2 regions of the Pseudoalteromonas sp. C8 genome follow, and region 2 is predicted to be linked to the other one. Evidence: predicted binding sites of a transcription regulator. Region 2 holds the regulator's gene; the other holds the start of a gene.
The links. The regulator LexA, encoded in region 2, represses DNA repair genes until DNA is damaged. The targets are predictions, from matches to a motif close to TACTGTATNNNNATACAGTA.
Positions count from the first base shown of each region.

Region 1: a site for LexA is predicted at 1,881-1,900, ahead of GQR39_RS05895 (S24 family peptidase). Genes of this name have one in related genera too.

Region 1 is NZ_WTKT01000004.1:161,448-169,677, forward strand. It holds gene GQR39_RS05885 (FAD-dependent thymidylate synthase) at 1-782, shown strand, start outside; gene GQR39_RS05890 (hypothetical protein) at 839-1,396, opposite strand; gene GQR39_RS05895 (S24 family peptidase) at 1,466-1,831, opposite strand; gene GQR39_RS05900 (DUF4238 domain-containing protein) at 2,070-2,954, opposite strand; gene GQR39_RS05905 (hypothetical protein) at 3,120-3,362, opposite strand; gene GQR39_RS05910 (hypothetical protein) at 3,480-4,088, opposite strand; gene GQR39_RS05915 (hypothetical protein) at 4,403-5,032, opposite strand; gene GQR39_RS05920 (hypothetical protein) at 5,190-5,675, opposite strand; gene GQR39_RS05925 (thermonuclease family protein) at 5,822-6,256, opposite strand; gene GQR39_RS05930 (beta-ketoacyl synthase) at 6,559-8,230, opposite strand, start outside.
Region 2 is NZ_WTKT01000019.1:13,114-21,343, forward strand. It holds gene GQR39_RS16255 (hypothetical protein) at 1-217, opposite strand, end outside; gene GQR39_RS16260 (hypothetical protein) at 531-911, shown strand; gene GQR39_RS16265 (PaaI family thioesterase) at 912-1,352, opposite strand; gene lexA (transcriptional repressor LexA) at 1,520-2,137, shown strand; gene coxB (cytochrome c oxidase subunit II) at 2,621-3,763, shown strand; gene ctaD (cytochrome c oxidase subunit I) at 3,763-5,355, shown strand; gene GQR39_RS16285 (cytochrome c oxidase assembly protein) at 5,355-5,885, shown strand; gene GQR39_RS16290 (cytochrome c oxidase subunit 3) at 5,921-6,796, shown strand; gene GQR39_RS20480 (DUF2909 family protein) at 6,699-7,007, opposite strand; gene GQR39_RS16300 (SURF1 family protein) at 7,022-7,762, shown strand; gene GQR39_RS16305 (transmembrane cytochrome oxidase associated protein) at 7,752-8,230, shown strand, end outside.

The sequences.
Region 1 (8,230 bases), on a different contig from region 2:
ACTCGGAGCTTATGACACACAGAAACTTCTCACGTAATGCATCAAGCTCACGTGCGATACCAGCCAAAAAAGGTAGAACGCAAGTATGGAACAGCCCACAGTATCCAGTACATTGGGGCGCGAACCAGCGTGGCATGCAAGCATCGAAACAACTGACGGGATTAAAACGACACTTAGCCAAAGGTTTGTGGAAAAGTGCATCGAAAGTGGCATGTGTATTACATTGGGGGATGGAGAAAATTGGGCTTCACAAGCAAGTCTGCAATCGTATCTTAGAGCCATTCCAACCAATAAAGGTGTTGGTCACATCAACGGAGTGGGCGAATTTCTTGTGGTTGCGAGACCATGATGATGCACAGCCAGAGATACGCGAACTAGCGGGTAAACTTTCTACGGCCTTGATTAGTAGTGTTCCTACTACACTAGGGCATAAGGGGTGGCATTTACCCTACGTTACGACTGAAATGCGCGCGACACTAACGCTAGAAGAAATGTTGATTATCTCTATTTCATGTTGTGCGCAAGTTAGCTACAGAGCGCTTGATGTTTCACTCGCTAAAGCACGTAAAATCGTTGAGTCGCTTACGTCAGGTAGTCGAGTTCATGCGTCGCCATTTGAACATCAGGCCTCGCCTATTCCTACGTACCATAGGCTGAGTATGACCAAGGCCAAGCGCTTAGGCATAACGCATTTTGATACGGACAATAACCGCTGGTCAGGCAACTTCCGTGGCTGGGTTCAGCATAGACAGCTGATTAAAGGGAATGTTGTAACTGGGTGATATGTTAGCCGCCCACTAATCGGTGGGCGCTTAGCTTTGGTTTAGAGAAGAAGAGTTTAAGGAACTAAGGAAAATACCTTTATTGTCTTATCACCCTGTATAGATGAGTAAGTAACCTCCAACGAAAGTTTTCGTAAATGAGTGAGAATACATTCATATACTTCTTTTTCTTTCGTTGAAAAAGTAAGTATATCTAGCGACGAATTTGCAGAAATACCTAACTCAGCACCAATTTGTAATGCTGTACCATTAGACTTGTCAAAGGCTAATATTTGAGTTTGGAGCGTTTTAACTGTTAACTCTTCGTCACCCCGAAAAACTTTATACTTAATGTTAATCGCAGAACCCGTACCGTAATTCTTTAGACTAAAATTATACGAAAGTTCGCTATCATCGAGAGCAATGAACCTTTCAATCACAGGCGTTATTGAGCTCATGTAAATTTTACGGTTGTGTCTTAGACCATTGCTGGCGTAAAACAACGTACCAAGCGTAGCCCCGAGCGCCAATACATCCTTTAGTTCAACCTCAAAGTTAAAACCTTGACCGACAATTATCCCTGCGATAAAAAGTAAAACCGCTGATACTACATATACAATTTTGTTGTTGCTCATTTACCTATCTTTTTTTATTCAGAGCTACTAAGCTGCGGGGACGATTAAATCTCCGCTTATAGAGCCTCACTACCCCAACCTAGCGTTCGGCCTGTGCATCCTAATAGACTGCGTTACAACGCCCTCTACGCAATACTCATCGAATGACGTAAGCTTTACGGGTTTGTACTCTGGGCACGATGACAATAGCTGGTTGTTCTTCAAATCAGCTATTTTACATACAAACAATCCATTAAGGCATGCGACAATTATATCGTAGTTCTTAACGTCCTGCGCTCTATCAATTATCAATATGTCACCGTCAAATATCCCCATGCCCTCCATGCTTCGCCCACTGGCAATGCCCATAAACGTAGAGTTTTTGACTAAGGATTCATCAATACTGTTTTCGAGCCCTCTAACGTTGGGGCCCATCTCGACGTTCTGAACAAGCATATAATAATTCCAATTATTCAATAAGAGTATCGGAATTATTATAGAACAACACTGTATATGCGTACAGTTAAAATATAAGTTGAGTAACTAGTTCACCACTAACGATAAAATTAATAAAGACCCGCTGCTATAAGTAAGCTAACCTTCGAATGGCGGCAGTGTGCCATGGGCGGGCATAGAATCTTGAACGCCCTCACGCTACTTATTTTTATTCCGTTTAAAGTACTTGTCATATGACTTAAAGTGAATCAAAAACATCTTTTTTCAAAAGGTTCATTGGATGAAAAGTTGGAATGTTTTTATATAAATCAATTACTTTTTCCATTTGCTCTTTATTAGTTCCAATGAAGTATTTATTTGCTTGTGCATAAATCAACATACATAATTTAGCTGAGAAAGTAGCATCAAAAGTTCTACTTTTAATTGCATCTGGAGAGTAACTTATAAGTTGTGTGTTTGACACTGGAAATATTATTTTGGTATTAAATGAATGTACTCCTGTTAAATTTTCTATTAGCAGAGGATTGTCACTACAAGGTAAGTTATTCCACCCGCTATCGTTTATTTGATGGTACTTCCACTTGCTTAAATCATCATATTTTAGAGTGAAATCGAAGGATATAAGTGGGAGTATGAAACATCTAAAGTAATGTTTAAACCCAGAATCAGATTTAAGCATTTCTTTGATATTTTTGGTTTTTCCTACATAATTTTCATTTATTATCAATTTCTCTCCAAATTTACTTAGATCTAGAGAAGCAATATACTCATCGGCATAAGCATCATAACAAGGTAAACGCCAAAACTGGAATGCGATGTACTGCTTAATTAGTAAAATCCCCTCTTTTGAAATGATTTCATCATTAATTTTTCTGCTTCTAATCAATGAAACATACTCACTAAACCTTGTTTCAATATATCCATACAATTTTTCTAGGTCATCAGTTAATTTACCCTTCATTTTAATTGTATTAAGATTCTTTTCGAACAAAACCGTTTTTGGAGTGTGCTTATCCCTCTCAAACTTACAAAGTGTTTTATTGTAAACTTGAAGACGTCCATTATCTGATGTAAAACCTTGAAGATAGAACTTAGGAACGTAGTGATGATTGACTGAATTCATTGTACCTCGTGATCATATAACGAGACCGTAGAATAACTCCAACAGCCAAATTCAATAAAAAAAACGAGTTCATGCAATTAACTCTAAGCGCATTTGGAACCCATAAAACAGGCTGTTTTTCTTAAAAAATGAGTAACTCTACAGCCTCAAAGCTTTGTTAAATGGCTATTCTCTGGGTAGCAGGCCATCTTCATTTCTTTTTGGTTCACTAATACCTTGCTCTTTAATATGCATAAGTATTTTTTGCTCGTAATGTGGTGCCCAACCATCATGGTTATTGCTATAACAAGTTCGGCAAACAGTTAACTTATAGATAAGGATAAACTTTCCATCATATACATTACGCCCAAATTGAAATTGCTGACCACAAGTAGCACAAGACAACATGATTTTATCTGAATTATTCATTTGACACCTATGTAGTGAGCCATTTAACGCCGTTTTAAGCGGCAAATTGCAGTTGGCTGAAATAAGTGAGGCACGAACAAAAAGCCAACTGTAACTTGTCCGGCTTGAAAACCCTTGTTAGGCCTTTGGCTCAAAACTTTTTCGTATTTTTTCTACTTCAGAAACAAGTGGGTCCATATCTACTTCACCACCAGTAAAAACTTCAATATCAATATAGTTTTCTTCAATTACAGATTTACCAGCAAACTCATACTCAGTTGTAATTATAAACTCGGAAGGACAATTCTCAGGAGCTTCACCACCTAAAATAATAAAGCTTTGAGCCAATGGAAAAGTTAATTCATAATTTGGAGCAAAACTTTTAATTGGTGCATTAAATATTTTAAAATTACGAAGATTCTTTTCTTGGTTATTTGGTTGATTAAATTGGAAAAAGTCACGATCTATAGATATACGTAGATTACTAGCTGCACTTAAACCAGTATTTTTTATACTTAAAAATATCACAGGAGAGTGCTTTTTTAATATTGGTTGAATTGTTATATAAGGGCGAGTTAGGGCTTCTGTTTGAATTCTTGTTTCATTTACTGATTCTTCACTCACTTTAACCATTTTATGTGTTAAGTAAGCATATATAGCTGTTAAAAACACTAAAATATCGGTTAAATAAAACATTCCAAACTCCTCGAGTAGAGCAATCCAATAGTTGATGTCAAAAATATCCATAAAAGGCCTAACAATTTAATAGTGCGCTCATCGCACATATTTCTGCCGACTAAACGCTCGTTTATCTACTTTATATAGTTTTAACAAATAACCTAAAGCATTACTACCACTTAGTTTTTAAAGTTTTAAAGTTTTAAAGTACAGTTTAATAGAACAATATGCGCGCGTCGCTCATTTTCATGGAATATATGCTCAAAGAGCAGTTTGACCAATCAAGTAACTACGATATTTAGTCAACCTCAACGTCTGCTCATCGCTCTTTGCCGAAGTTCGGCTTAGTGCCACTTGCGGTCGTTGGTAATCTTATACCTTTGTTATGCATTTTTTAGATTTATACTCATTTCTTTTGTAAAATTTTCCATAGCATCAATAATTTCAACCAAGTAACTCTGCTTTATGTTGAGGTGAACCCTTGCGAATTTTTCAGATTCTAAATGTTTATTACCATTTACAATTTTGAAATGCCTTTTGTGAAGCTCTTCATCTAGATGCCCCGCGTTATGCGCAACTATATTTCTCAGTTCTCTAGCTTCAATGATTCGTTGCCAAAACTTAGTTTTTGTAGGTACTTTTACAAGCGCAATTTTTGTTAAATATGTTTTAGCGCGTTCGATGCCTTTTCCTTTGTAATCTTTCAACTCACAACAAAGGCTTCTTTCCAAGTACAAGCTATAGCAGAACTGATTCAAGTAATCTTCGAAAAGAGATACTAACATTACCAAATAGGACTGTTTCTGATACTGTGGAAATATGGAATCAAAATGAGCACTAAGATCATTACGGTATTTGTACCTATCCCAATATGTTGATTCGTCAGCTTCTAAATCAGATTCATTATATTTGGTAGACTCTTCGTTCCAGTGACGTTCAGATAACTCGATGAAAACCCGAATTTTATCTAAATCGTATAAAAAGTACGCTGCAAACTGATCTGATTTTTTCAAAACGCCTCCTAATTATTAGTAGCTGATGTCTGACGAGGCTGTAAAATAAATCCAACAGCCAAAAATGATTTTAAAATGAGCTAGTTTTTATTGCTTAAAATAAGCGACGCGGGAGAGAACAAATGTTATTTTGCCTTTTGAGTGAACTGCTACAGTTTTAATCGCCATCTAATTTTTTTATCCCTTCTTTAACATTTTCTATTTCCGCAGTTCCAATTGTGCTGTGACCACCTTGAGGTAAGTTTAACTTTAGTAAAGTATTTTGCTCCAAAATCAGTTTTTCCAAGTTTGCAGATGATTGACTAGATGAATGATAAGATAAAATCGAAAAAGTAGCGGATAAAACCAAAGCGATTAAACTTACAAACAACATAACTCTGTTCCACTCATTTGTTGAATTAGAGTTTCTTGCTGATTCCTCTGTAATCGTAGATTGTAAATCGCCTAAGATCTCATTTGTTGGGTTTTTAGGAATACAAGGTGCTTCAAGTATTCTGTGGTTGCTGTGAGAATTTGATAGCTGAGCAATCAAAATATCTTTAGCTTCTTTATCAACCTCAGAATCAGATTTTTTATTGGTTCTTTTCTGGTTCATATCTTCTTTGGTACTTGGTTTAAAACCGAGACTAGTTAAATCAGTCATCTAACACTCCGTAACATATAATATCTTATTCTTTCTCATTTTCGTGATACATAACACCTAAATAGGCTACTTATGCTATCAGATAAAACTGCAATATCTAGTACATATACTGAATTTAAGGCTTTTCAATTACCGCAAGCAAAAACCTAACCACACCAATCTTTCGCTTTAGTGCCACCATCATAGGCCACCCCTAAGCCTGAGCTGATTAGAATGTCAGTCAGGTTTTTGTTGTCCACGTATACGTCAGCCACTATCCTAAAATACTTACCACGTTTCGTGTTCCTAAGCTCAATAACCTTTGCCGAGCGAAGCGCTTCAACTGTTACTTGCTTAGCTTGGCGAGCGAGGTCTTTCTCTTGTTTACACTTGCCACGCATTTCAGGCGTATCGACACCCGCTACACGAATACCAATCCGCTCCCCTATCAGAGAATGCAAACCCGCGATATTAGCGCGAAAGGTGTCACCGTCATAGATTGAGGTAACTGTTTCAACTGTCAGCGTCCCGTGGTTTTTGTTTTTGATACTTTCGGCATTAACATTGAACGCCAGTAGTAGAAATACAATTAATAATCTCATAGTGCCTTTCCGTACTGTTGGTAATTAATACTCACCCTACTATAGCGAAGAAAACCCAATCAGGCATGTGGCGACTAATAAAGCTTGTTCAAACGGTGCTTTAGGCAGTGAATTTCAGAACGGGTTAGAGCGCGTAAATGGGGCGAAAAGTGGGGTGACTGTGGGGGCATTTCGGTGCGAGTTTTTGGTGTGGGGTGATGCTGGGGTGAGAACGTTTACAAATGATGATAATCTATGTCAACGCTACAGCCCAGCAAATACGGGGGGTGTTAGCTTATGCTAATGCATACAAAACCTTATTCCTAGAACATATCTTGATAGGAATTTGTTGTGCTAAACGTAATTGCTTTTTCAAAGCCAGGTAACTGAATACTTTGCTCGTCTATTACAATATCGTTGTCGTCAATAAGTCCGTCGCCAAAGCGGTAAATAAGCTCATATTGGCCTAAATCTGCTTGAGCTTGATACGTTTGTTGCGCGGCTTTAATTGCCACTTTTTTCTGCGCGTAACTACTCATAACTTCATCGCCATGGCGCTTAGCGAGCATTTGCATTGTTACTTTTGGTGAAAGTACGGTAGCTGTTGCATTGTTACCGCCAAAGCCTTTCGAATTTATAAAAGCTATATCCATATCGGCGCATTCGTAATGGCTATTACGAATATCAAGATGATCGGTGTAAACATCATCAGCCACTTTATCAATTGTGGTAATACCCGGCATAATATTATGGCTAAATACACCTAGAGCTATCGCTAATTGGTCGCCACTTGCAGGAGCTATAGTATGACCAACATAGGCTTTTGGCGCTGTCACTTTCCAATTATCAATAGCGAACGTTTGTGCCACTTTGTGATATATCAGCGACTCTGTTACGCGGTTTAGTGGTGTACTTGAGCCATGCGCTAAAATAAAGCTACGTTCTTGCAAAGCTTCTTTGCCTAAAAGGCTCGTTGCTAAAGCAGCCGATTTAGCCATGGTAATATAGTTACCAGGACCAGGTGACGTGATTGATTTTTTTATGCCATCTGCATTTACAAATACATCTGGTACGCAGCCCACAATGTCAGCGCCTAGTTCAAGGGCTAAGGCATCGTCCATTAAAATAGCAACTTGTGCGCCTTCACCTAATGTAAAGCCGCAGTTATCCCCAAACGGGCGGCTACTTTTGCGATAATCTGGTTCTTCATCATGTGATAAGTTATCTAAGCGGCGCAAACCTTCAACATTTGCAAGTGCGCTCATGTTACCAAAGCCTTCAATCACTTCGGATGTAATAGCACACTCAACACTTGCGACAACCGCAACGCGTGTACGCCCTGCTTGTATGTCGTTTACTGCTGCACGTAAGTTGTATAAAAACGTAGCACAGGCGCCCGAGGTCGAAAACGTAGTTCCCACATTGCCCGTAACATACGCGTTAATAAAGTCAGTCGACATTGTATTTAAGCCCAGTGCTAACTGCTTAGTGCTAACACGGTCGCCTTGTTGGCGTGCTTTAACTAAACCGCCTAGGCCTTTGTCGTCCATTTGGCCAATTACCGATGCTGAATAAGTACCAATTTTATCTGGCTCAACGCTATTCATAATGTGTTGCCAATCAAGCCCTGTTGATTTAATCGCATCGGTGGCTGCAAAAATAGTCGCTTGCAAACCACGAGGCTGATAGCGGCTGTTATACATAACAGACGGATCAAACCCAGTCGGAAATTGCCCTGCAGATTTAATTGGATTATCACGTGTTGAGTCATGCTTAATATCTAAATCGGCTGCAATAGTTACTTTTACTTTTTTGCCTTCAAGTTCTTCAACTTGCCAGCTAGCTGGAACAGGTACCGGTAAGTCGCGAGCGCGAGTTTCAAACACAATAGCGTTATCGCTTGATGCGTTTAGCGTCATTTTTTGCTGCCACGGTGTGGCATCTGCATCAAAGTGTTCTTTTTCAATTTTACGAATAAGTGTACCGGCAATAATT
Region 2 (8,230 bases):
CCACCTGAGATGCAATATCGTCAAGGGAGGCAACATAATCAGCCTGCGTAAATGGGTTATTAAGAGTACGTGTTGCAAGATGCTCCCCATGAACTTTATCAAGAGGAATAGCGCTCATGACTAAACCACCTAATAGCCAAGCTAAAATTTGTAATGCGAGCAAATAACCGAGCCATTTATGTAACTTGCGAGCATACTTAAATATTTTTTTATTCATGTTTTAGTCTTATTATTTTTAGAGGCTAGTTTATTACATTAATGGGATTAGTTACTGCGACATTTTGTCGCAGTTTAAACTATAGCTTACTGTAATCATTTAAAAATAAAAAAGATTACACTTAAATTGCTAACATGACTTATTTGTTTAATTGAGCTGAGTGTTTGATATCCAGCTAGCTTTAAACGCTAAAAAATACTTAAAAGCTGCGAAATATCTATATAAAGTGGTTAATAGAGCATAGTTGATTTGGTATAACGGTAAAACTGCGTTAAAGTTTGCAATGAAATTATTAGAGGATAAATACGAAACGATGTCGGAAATTCAATTTTTAAATGTAGATCTTGAGCTTGAATCAAAGCAAGATATTAGTTTGCTAGTGGCAGACTTGAAAAAAGTCGCGACGATTTTACATTATGACAAAGACGAATACCGTCAATTAGCGCGTATTGAAGCAACAGGTGTAGTAAACACGCCTGACAAAGCAATAAACCATATATGTGAGCTTATTGAATCGTGTTCGCGTAACGCGCTAAAACAATGGTTAAGCTGTTCACGTAGAACGTTTGATATTGGTTTTGAATCAGGCACTTCACCTAAGTGCTTTAATCAAGCCTTAGATGCAGATACATTACTACGTATATCTGCGATTGGTGCGGGTATGGAAATTACAATTTACCCAATCGAAAAGTAACTATCTTCGCTCTACGACTGCTGCGGTCATTTTTGATACGCAGCACAGCTCATTGCGGCTATTTGTAATTTTTATTTCCCACACTGAACTACGTTTGCCAATATGAAACGCTCTTGCCGTTGCTGTTAAAGTGCCGTTGCGAGATGCTTTTAAATGACTTGCGCTAATTTCCTGCCCCACGCAGTAAAATTTTGTAAAATCGACAACAAAGTTAGCTGCATAGCTGGCAACTGTTTCGGCAAGTACAACGTTAGCACCGCCGTGAACCATTCCCATTGGATTATGATGCTCAGGAATTGCCGGCATAGTGGCTACTAAGTAATCATCACCAATTTCAGTGACTTCTATTCCCATGGTTTTCATTAATGTTCCTTGGCCATCAATGCCTTGTTCTAACTGCTTGCACAGCTCTAAAGTGATGGGCTGGTACCAAATACTCATAATGACTCCTTTGCTTTTTTAATCATTTATAAATCTAGCTTTAGTTATATCCCTAAAATGTACACAAGTGAAATTACTTTGGCTATTTTAAGGCTTAATTTAAATTTGCGATTTTTATTTAACTGTATATACTCACAGTTAAATGTACTGTATGGAAAACCAGTTGTATGCGACCATTAACGAACCGCCAAGCTCAAATACTCGAACTAATTAAAGTTTTTATTAAAGACACTGGTATGCCTCCTACACGTGCTGAAATAGCGCAAACATTAGGTTTTAAAAGTGCCAATGCTGCTGAAGAACATTTAAAAGCACTTGCTAAAAAAGGCGCAATTAAAATGAAACCAGGTGCAAGCCGTGGTATTCAGTTAATTGAAGAAGAAGAGCCAGAACAATTAGGTTTACCGCTTATAGGGCGTGTTGCTGCTGGTTCACCTATTTTGGCGCAAGAGCACGTTGAAAGTCACTGCAAAATCGATCCATTAATGTTTAAACCGGCTGCAGATTTTTTACTACGCGTTAACGGTATGAGCATGAAAGATATTGGTATTATGGATGGTGATTTACTTGCTGTACATCGTACTCAAACCGCTGAAAACGGGCAAGTTATTGTTGCCCGCCTAGATGAAGACGTAACTGTAAAACGTCTTGAGAAAGCGGGTCGTAAAGTATTACTTCATGCTGAAAACGACGATTTTGAATCTATTGAAGTAGATCTTGAGAATGAGTCTTTTAATATTGAAGGCTTAGCCGTTGGCGTTATAAGAAACGCTGATTGGATGTGACTTTAAAAATAGCTTTTAAACAAGCAGTTTTATAAATGCGTACTAATTAGTACGCATTTTTTGTTTTAAATTCGCACTAAAAATAGGGCATAAATAGCTCACTGACAATTTAAGCTGTAAACTTTTTTGCACTTATATTTTCCCCCTCCGAATACGTTAAACCCCTTTGTTTTGCTCATCTTTTGAACTTACTGTTACCTAGTTGGTTACTGATTTTTTATTAATTACTCAATATCACCTGATTGTTTTTTATACTAAAACTTGCTTGTTGTTCATTTTTTAGCTAATTATTAATGTGCTGAGCTAATAATAACTCACAGCTTTTTAGTTTTGAGAACACACAATATACACAAACCCGTTGTTGGCGCAGCAAAACCAATCAATATTAAATGAGATTGACTAAAAAAATAAAAATAACGAATTGGCGTTTAAGCCGTATGCCTCTTCGCTTTGCATTCGCAATAGCATCAAAGGAGCCGTCACATGGGTAAACTGACCTCTACCTTGTGGCTTATATTATGTGTTTTTTCGCACCCAGTTTTGGCTAACAGCCAATACAATATGCGCAAAGGCGTAACCGATATAAGCAATAATGTATATCAGCTGCACATGACCATATTTATAATATGTTGTGTGATTGGGGTGATAGTGTTCGCAATTATGTTTTGGGCACTTATTCATCACCGTAAATCTAAAGGGGCTGTACCTGCCCAATTTCACGAAAGCACTAAAGTAGAAATACTTTGGACTGCAATCCCGTTTGTTATTTTAATTGCTATGGCAGTACCAGCCACTAAAACCCTAATTGCAATGGAAGATGCCAGCAAAGCTGATCTCACTATTAAAATTACAGGCTCGCAATGGAAATGGCATTATGAATATATGGGTGAAGATGTAGAGTTCTACTCTATTTTATCTACCCCGCAAGATGAAATAGCGAATCTTGCAGATAAAAATCCTAACTACTTACTTGAGGTTGATAAACCTCTCGTACTGCCAATAAATCAAAAAGTACGATTTTTAATGACTTCTGACGATGTTATTCACTCTTGGTGGGTACCTGATTTTGCAGTTAAAAAAGATGCGAATCCCGGCTTTATAAACGAAACATGGACGAACATAAACGAAGAAGGTACTTACCGAGGCCAATGTGCTGAGTTGTGTGGTAAAGATCATGGCTTTATGCCCGTTGTGGTGGTCGCTAAATCTGAGGCTGATTTTAAAACGTGGCTTGCAGATGCAAAGCAAGCTAAACAAAAAGCAGCATTAGCAGATGCCGCATTACTTGATAAAACCCTCCCAAAAGAAGAATTAATGACTTTAGGCGAACAAGTATATATGGCCAATTGTGCTGCATGTCATCAGCCTACTGGCATGGGGTTACCGGGTGTATTTCCTGCACTTAAAGGCAGCCCTATAGTGCTTGGCGATATAAAAGATCACATTGATGTAGTTATCCATGGGCGACCCGGTACGGCAATGCAAGCATTTGCCAAACAGTTATCTATAAAGCAATTAGCAGCGGTTATTACTTATAAACGTAATGCGTGGGGTAATGATACGGGTGATGTTATTCAACCGAGTCAAATACAGGCAGCACTTGATGCCAAAGTGGAGGCGAACTAATGAGTAGCATAGTAGAACAACCTAACGCCAATGAAGCTCATCATGCTCATCACCCAGCTAAAGGTTTTAAACGCTGGCTTTACACAACTAATCATAAAGATATAGGTAGTTTATATTTAATTTTTTCGCTGACCATGTTCTTAATTGGTGGTGGAATGGCCATGGTGATCAGAGCTGAATTATTTCAACCAGGTTTACAGTTGGTCGATCCTCACTTTTTTAATCAAATGACCACAGTGCATGGTTTAATTATGGTGTTTGGTGCGGTTATGCCGGCCTTTACAGGCCTTGCTAACTGGATGATACCACTCATGATTGGCGCGCCAGATATGGCATTGCCAAGAATGAATAACTGGAGCTTTTGGATTTTACCGTTTGCGTTTTTAATCCTATTGGCATCGTTATTTATGCCTGGTGGGGGTCCTGCATTTGGTTGGACTTTTTATGCACCACTGTCTACAACATACAGTAATGACAATACTGCATTGTTTGTATTTGCCGTACATATTATGGGGATTAGCTCAATAATGGGCGCAATCAATGTGATTGTAACTATAGTGAACTTACGTGCTCCCGGCATGACATGGATGAAGTTGCCCTTATTTGTATGGACGTGGTTAATTACTGCCTTTTTATTAATAGCGGTAATGCCAGTGCTTGCAGGGGCTGTCACTATGGTACTTACCGATAAGTATTTTGCGACCAGCTTTTTTGATGCCGCAGGCGGTGGCGACCCGGTGATGTTCCAACACATTTTTTGGTTTTTTGGTCATCCCGAAGTATACATAATGATTCTTCCTGCCTTTGGCATTATATCTACAATAGTACCTACCTTTTCTCGTAAAAAACTTTTTGGCTATGCCTCAATGGTATACGCCACATCCTCCATAGCACTATTGAGCTTTATTGTATGGGCTCATCATATGTTTACCACTGGGATGCCGGTCGCTGGCGAGTTGTTTTTTATGTACGCGACCATGCTTATATCGGTACCTACAGGAGTAAAAGTATTTAATTGGGTTGCCACAATGTGGAAAGGCTCAATAACTTTTGAAGTGCCAATGCTTTTTAGTATTGCGTTTATTGTGCTGTTTACCTTAGGTGGCTTTTCGGGGTTGATGCTGGCAATTACACCTGCTGACTTTCAGTACCACGATACTTATTTTGTAGTGGCGCATTTTCATTATGTATTAGTAACAGGGGCTGTATTTTCGATAATGGCGGGGGCCTATTACTGGCTGCCCAAGTGGACGGGCAATATGTTTAATATCACGCTAGCTAAATGGCATTTTTGGCTATCGCTGGTGAGTGTGAACGTATTGTTTTTTCCTATGCATTTTGTAGGGCTTGCCGGTATGCCGCGTCGAATTCCCGATTATGCACTTCAATTTGCCGACTTTAACGCAATCATAAGTATTGGTGGATTTGCCTTTGGTTTATCGCAATTGTTGTTTGTAGCTGTGGTAATTAAATGCGCGCGTGGCGGTGATAAAGTGCCTGCAAAAGTATGGGAAGGGGCAGAAGGGCTTGAGTGGGAAGTTGACTCTCCAGCGCCATATCATACTTTTTCTACGCCGCCGGTAATTAAGTAATGACACACGCACCGCTACTCAAACGTTTGGTACTTATTTGCATAGGCATGTTTGCCTTTGCCTTTGCTTTAGTACCTTTGTATGACGTGTTTTGTGATGTAACAGGGCTTAATGGAAAACCTTCGCTTGAGCAGGCAGAGCAAAGTACACAAATAGTACAAAACCGAGAAGTCGGCGTTAGCTTTACTACTCACGCACAAAGTGGTGCACCGTTTGAAGTTAAATCAAAAGAATACAGTGTAGTGGTAAAACCCGGTGCAATGCGTGAAGTAATGTTTAGTGCTAAAAATAACAGCAACCTAGATAAAGTAATGCAGGCTGTACCATCAGTCTCACCAGGTAAAGCGGCAAAGTATTTACACAAAATAGCCTGTTTTTGCTTTGATCAGCAACCTCTAAAAGCAGGGGAAGAACTTGAATTTAAATTACTTTTTTATGTTGATACCGCACTGCCGAGCGATATTGAAGAATTAACTTTATCTTATACCGTATTTGATATTAGTGAACAGCTGGTGGCAAGTAACAACTAGCTTTTTAAACTAGTGTGAAACTAGGAGTAAATAAAATGAATCAAGAATATGAGCATTATTACGTACCTGAGCAAAGCCCATGGCCTATTGTAGGTGCTGTTGCATTGTTTTTTATTGCAGTAGGGGCAGGCTTGACTGTTATGAGTGTAGGTAAAGAAGGTGGTAGCGGGGTTTATCTGCTTTATGCCGGTATTGCTGTACTTGTGTATATGTTGTTTAGCTGGTTTAAAAATGTAATTAATGAATCGGACCAAGGTTTGTACTCAGCACAAATGGATCGCTCTTTTAGACAAGGTATGAGCTGGTTTATTTTTTCTGAAGTTATGTTTTTTATGGCCTTTTTTGGTGCGCTTTTTTATGCACGCGTATTGTCGGTACCTTGGCTTGGAGGCGCAGGCAATAATGCAATGACTAACGAGGTTTTATGGCCAACTTTCGAAGCTGTTTGGCCGCTAGTTTCAACACCTGCTGGCGAAACTACTCAAGCTATGGGCTGGCAAGGCTTACCGCTTATAAATACCTTAATACTGCTTACTTCCTCAGTTACTTTACATTTTGCCCACGTAGCGATGGAAAACAATAAACGCACTCCACTTAAAGTTTTTTTAGGCGCTACTATTTTATTGGGCGTTTGCTTTTTAGGGCTGCAAGTTGAGGAGTACATGCATGCATATAATGACCTTAACCTAACGCTAGATGCGGGTATTTACGGTAATACGTTCTTTTTATTGACTGGTTTTCATGGCATGCATGTAACGCTAGGGACGGTACTTTTATTTGTAATATTTTTACGGATATTAAAAGGGCACTTTACTAAAGATAAGCATTTTGCTTTTCAAGCAGCTGCTTGGTATTGGCACTTTGTTGATGTGGTGTGGCTGTGTTTGTTTGTATTTGTATATGTGCTGTAGCGTTTATTGGCGAATTATTTGCTTTAATAAAACCAAGTTTAAGCGCTGCAATAACAACAACTAAAACAACGACCGAAAACAATACGCGACGACCTAAAAAGTGAGACATAGGTCGTCCTCCAGTTTTCCCTGACACCATAATAAACAATGCTCTAAATAAGTTAAAAAGTATAAATATTAACAACAGTACGATAATAATTTTAATAATCACTGAGTTGACCCTTTATGCAGTTAGTTTTATGGCACAAACAAAAGCTTAGCTCACTAATCACACTTTGTATGGTTGTGGTTGTTGTACTTGTGTGTGTGCGACTAGGGTTTTGGCAGTTGGAGAGGGGGGAGCAAAAACAGCAGCAACTAGCCGCTATTGCTAAGCAACAGACTCGTGGTGTGATGAGCTGGTCTCAATTACTTAACCTGCCAGATAGCTGGAACAAAACAGGTGTATTGGTTGAGTTAAAAGGGCGATTTGTGCAAAACCAATATTGGCTTTTAGATAATCAAGTTTATAACGGACAAGTAGGGTACGACCTACTTGCTTTACTAAAGCCAGACAGCGAAGAAAAAGTGATTTTAGTTAATTTAGGATGGGTAAAAGCGCCTATATCTAGAGATACACTGCCAAAGGTTACTCTGCCTACAGGTGTTTTTATTCTTAAGGCGCAAATAAAAGAAAATAACTTAAGTAGCTTTACGCTTGAAGATAAAGCTACAAATAACGACCTACCTACAAGAATCCAATCTATCGACTTAAATATGCTGAGCACTCAAAGCCAGCAATCATTAATTAATTTTATGGCCTACAGGCAAGGTACTGGTGATGAGATTGCAACACCTCATTATGAGGCAGTTGTTATGAGCCCTCAAAAGCATAATGCCTACGCTGTGCAATGGTTTTTAATTGCTGTTGCATGTGCTGTTGTGGCTATTTTTGCAAGTAAAAAAAGGACACATAATGAAAAATAATCCCCTTTTGTTGTTTGTGGGTTGCTGCGCTATCCCATTAATTTTGGCATATGGCGCATTAAAGTTTGATTGGTTGCCTACTGCAATTACTAATAATGGTGAGTTTTTAAGCCAAGAAATAAAACTTAAAAATTGGCCGCAAGATAATCCCAAGCAATGGACTATCGCACTTAATTATTCAAACGAATGTAACACCCCGTGCAGCGAACAACTCAATGCACTTAATAATTTATATGTGGCACTTGGTAAAAACCAAGGCAAGGTTGATATGGCTGTAATGGGAAGCCCTAGCAATAAAAATCTACCATGGAAAATTATTACCGAGCAACAGAGTTTAAATCCTGCAAGTTTATATTTAATTGATCATATGGGGTTAGTGGTACTTGAATATCCCTTTAAGGTCGAGCCACAAGAAAACCGTTTAGTACAAAAAGGGTTATTAAAAGATCTAAAAAAATTACTTAACTA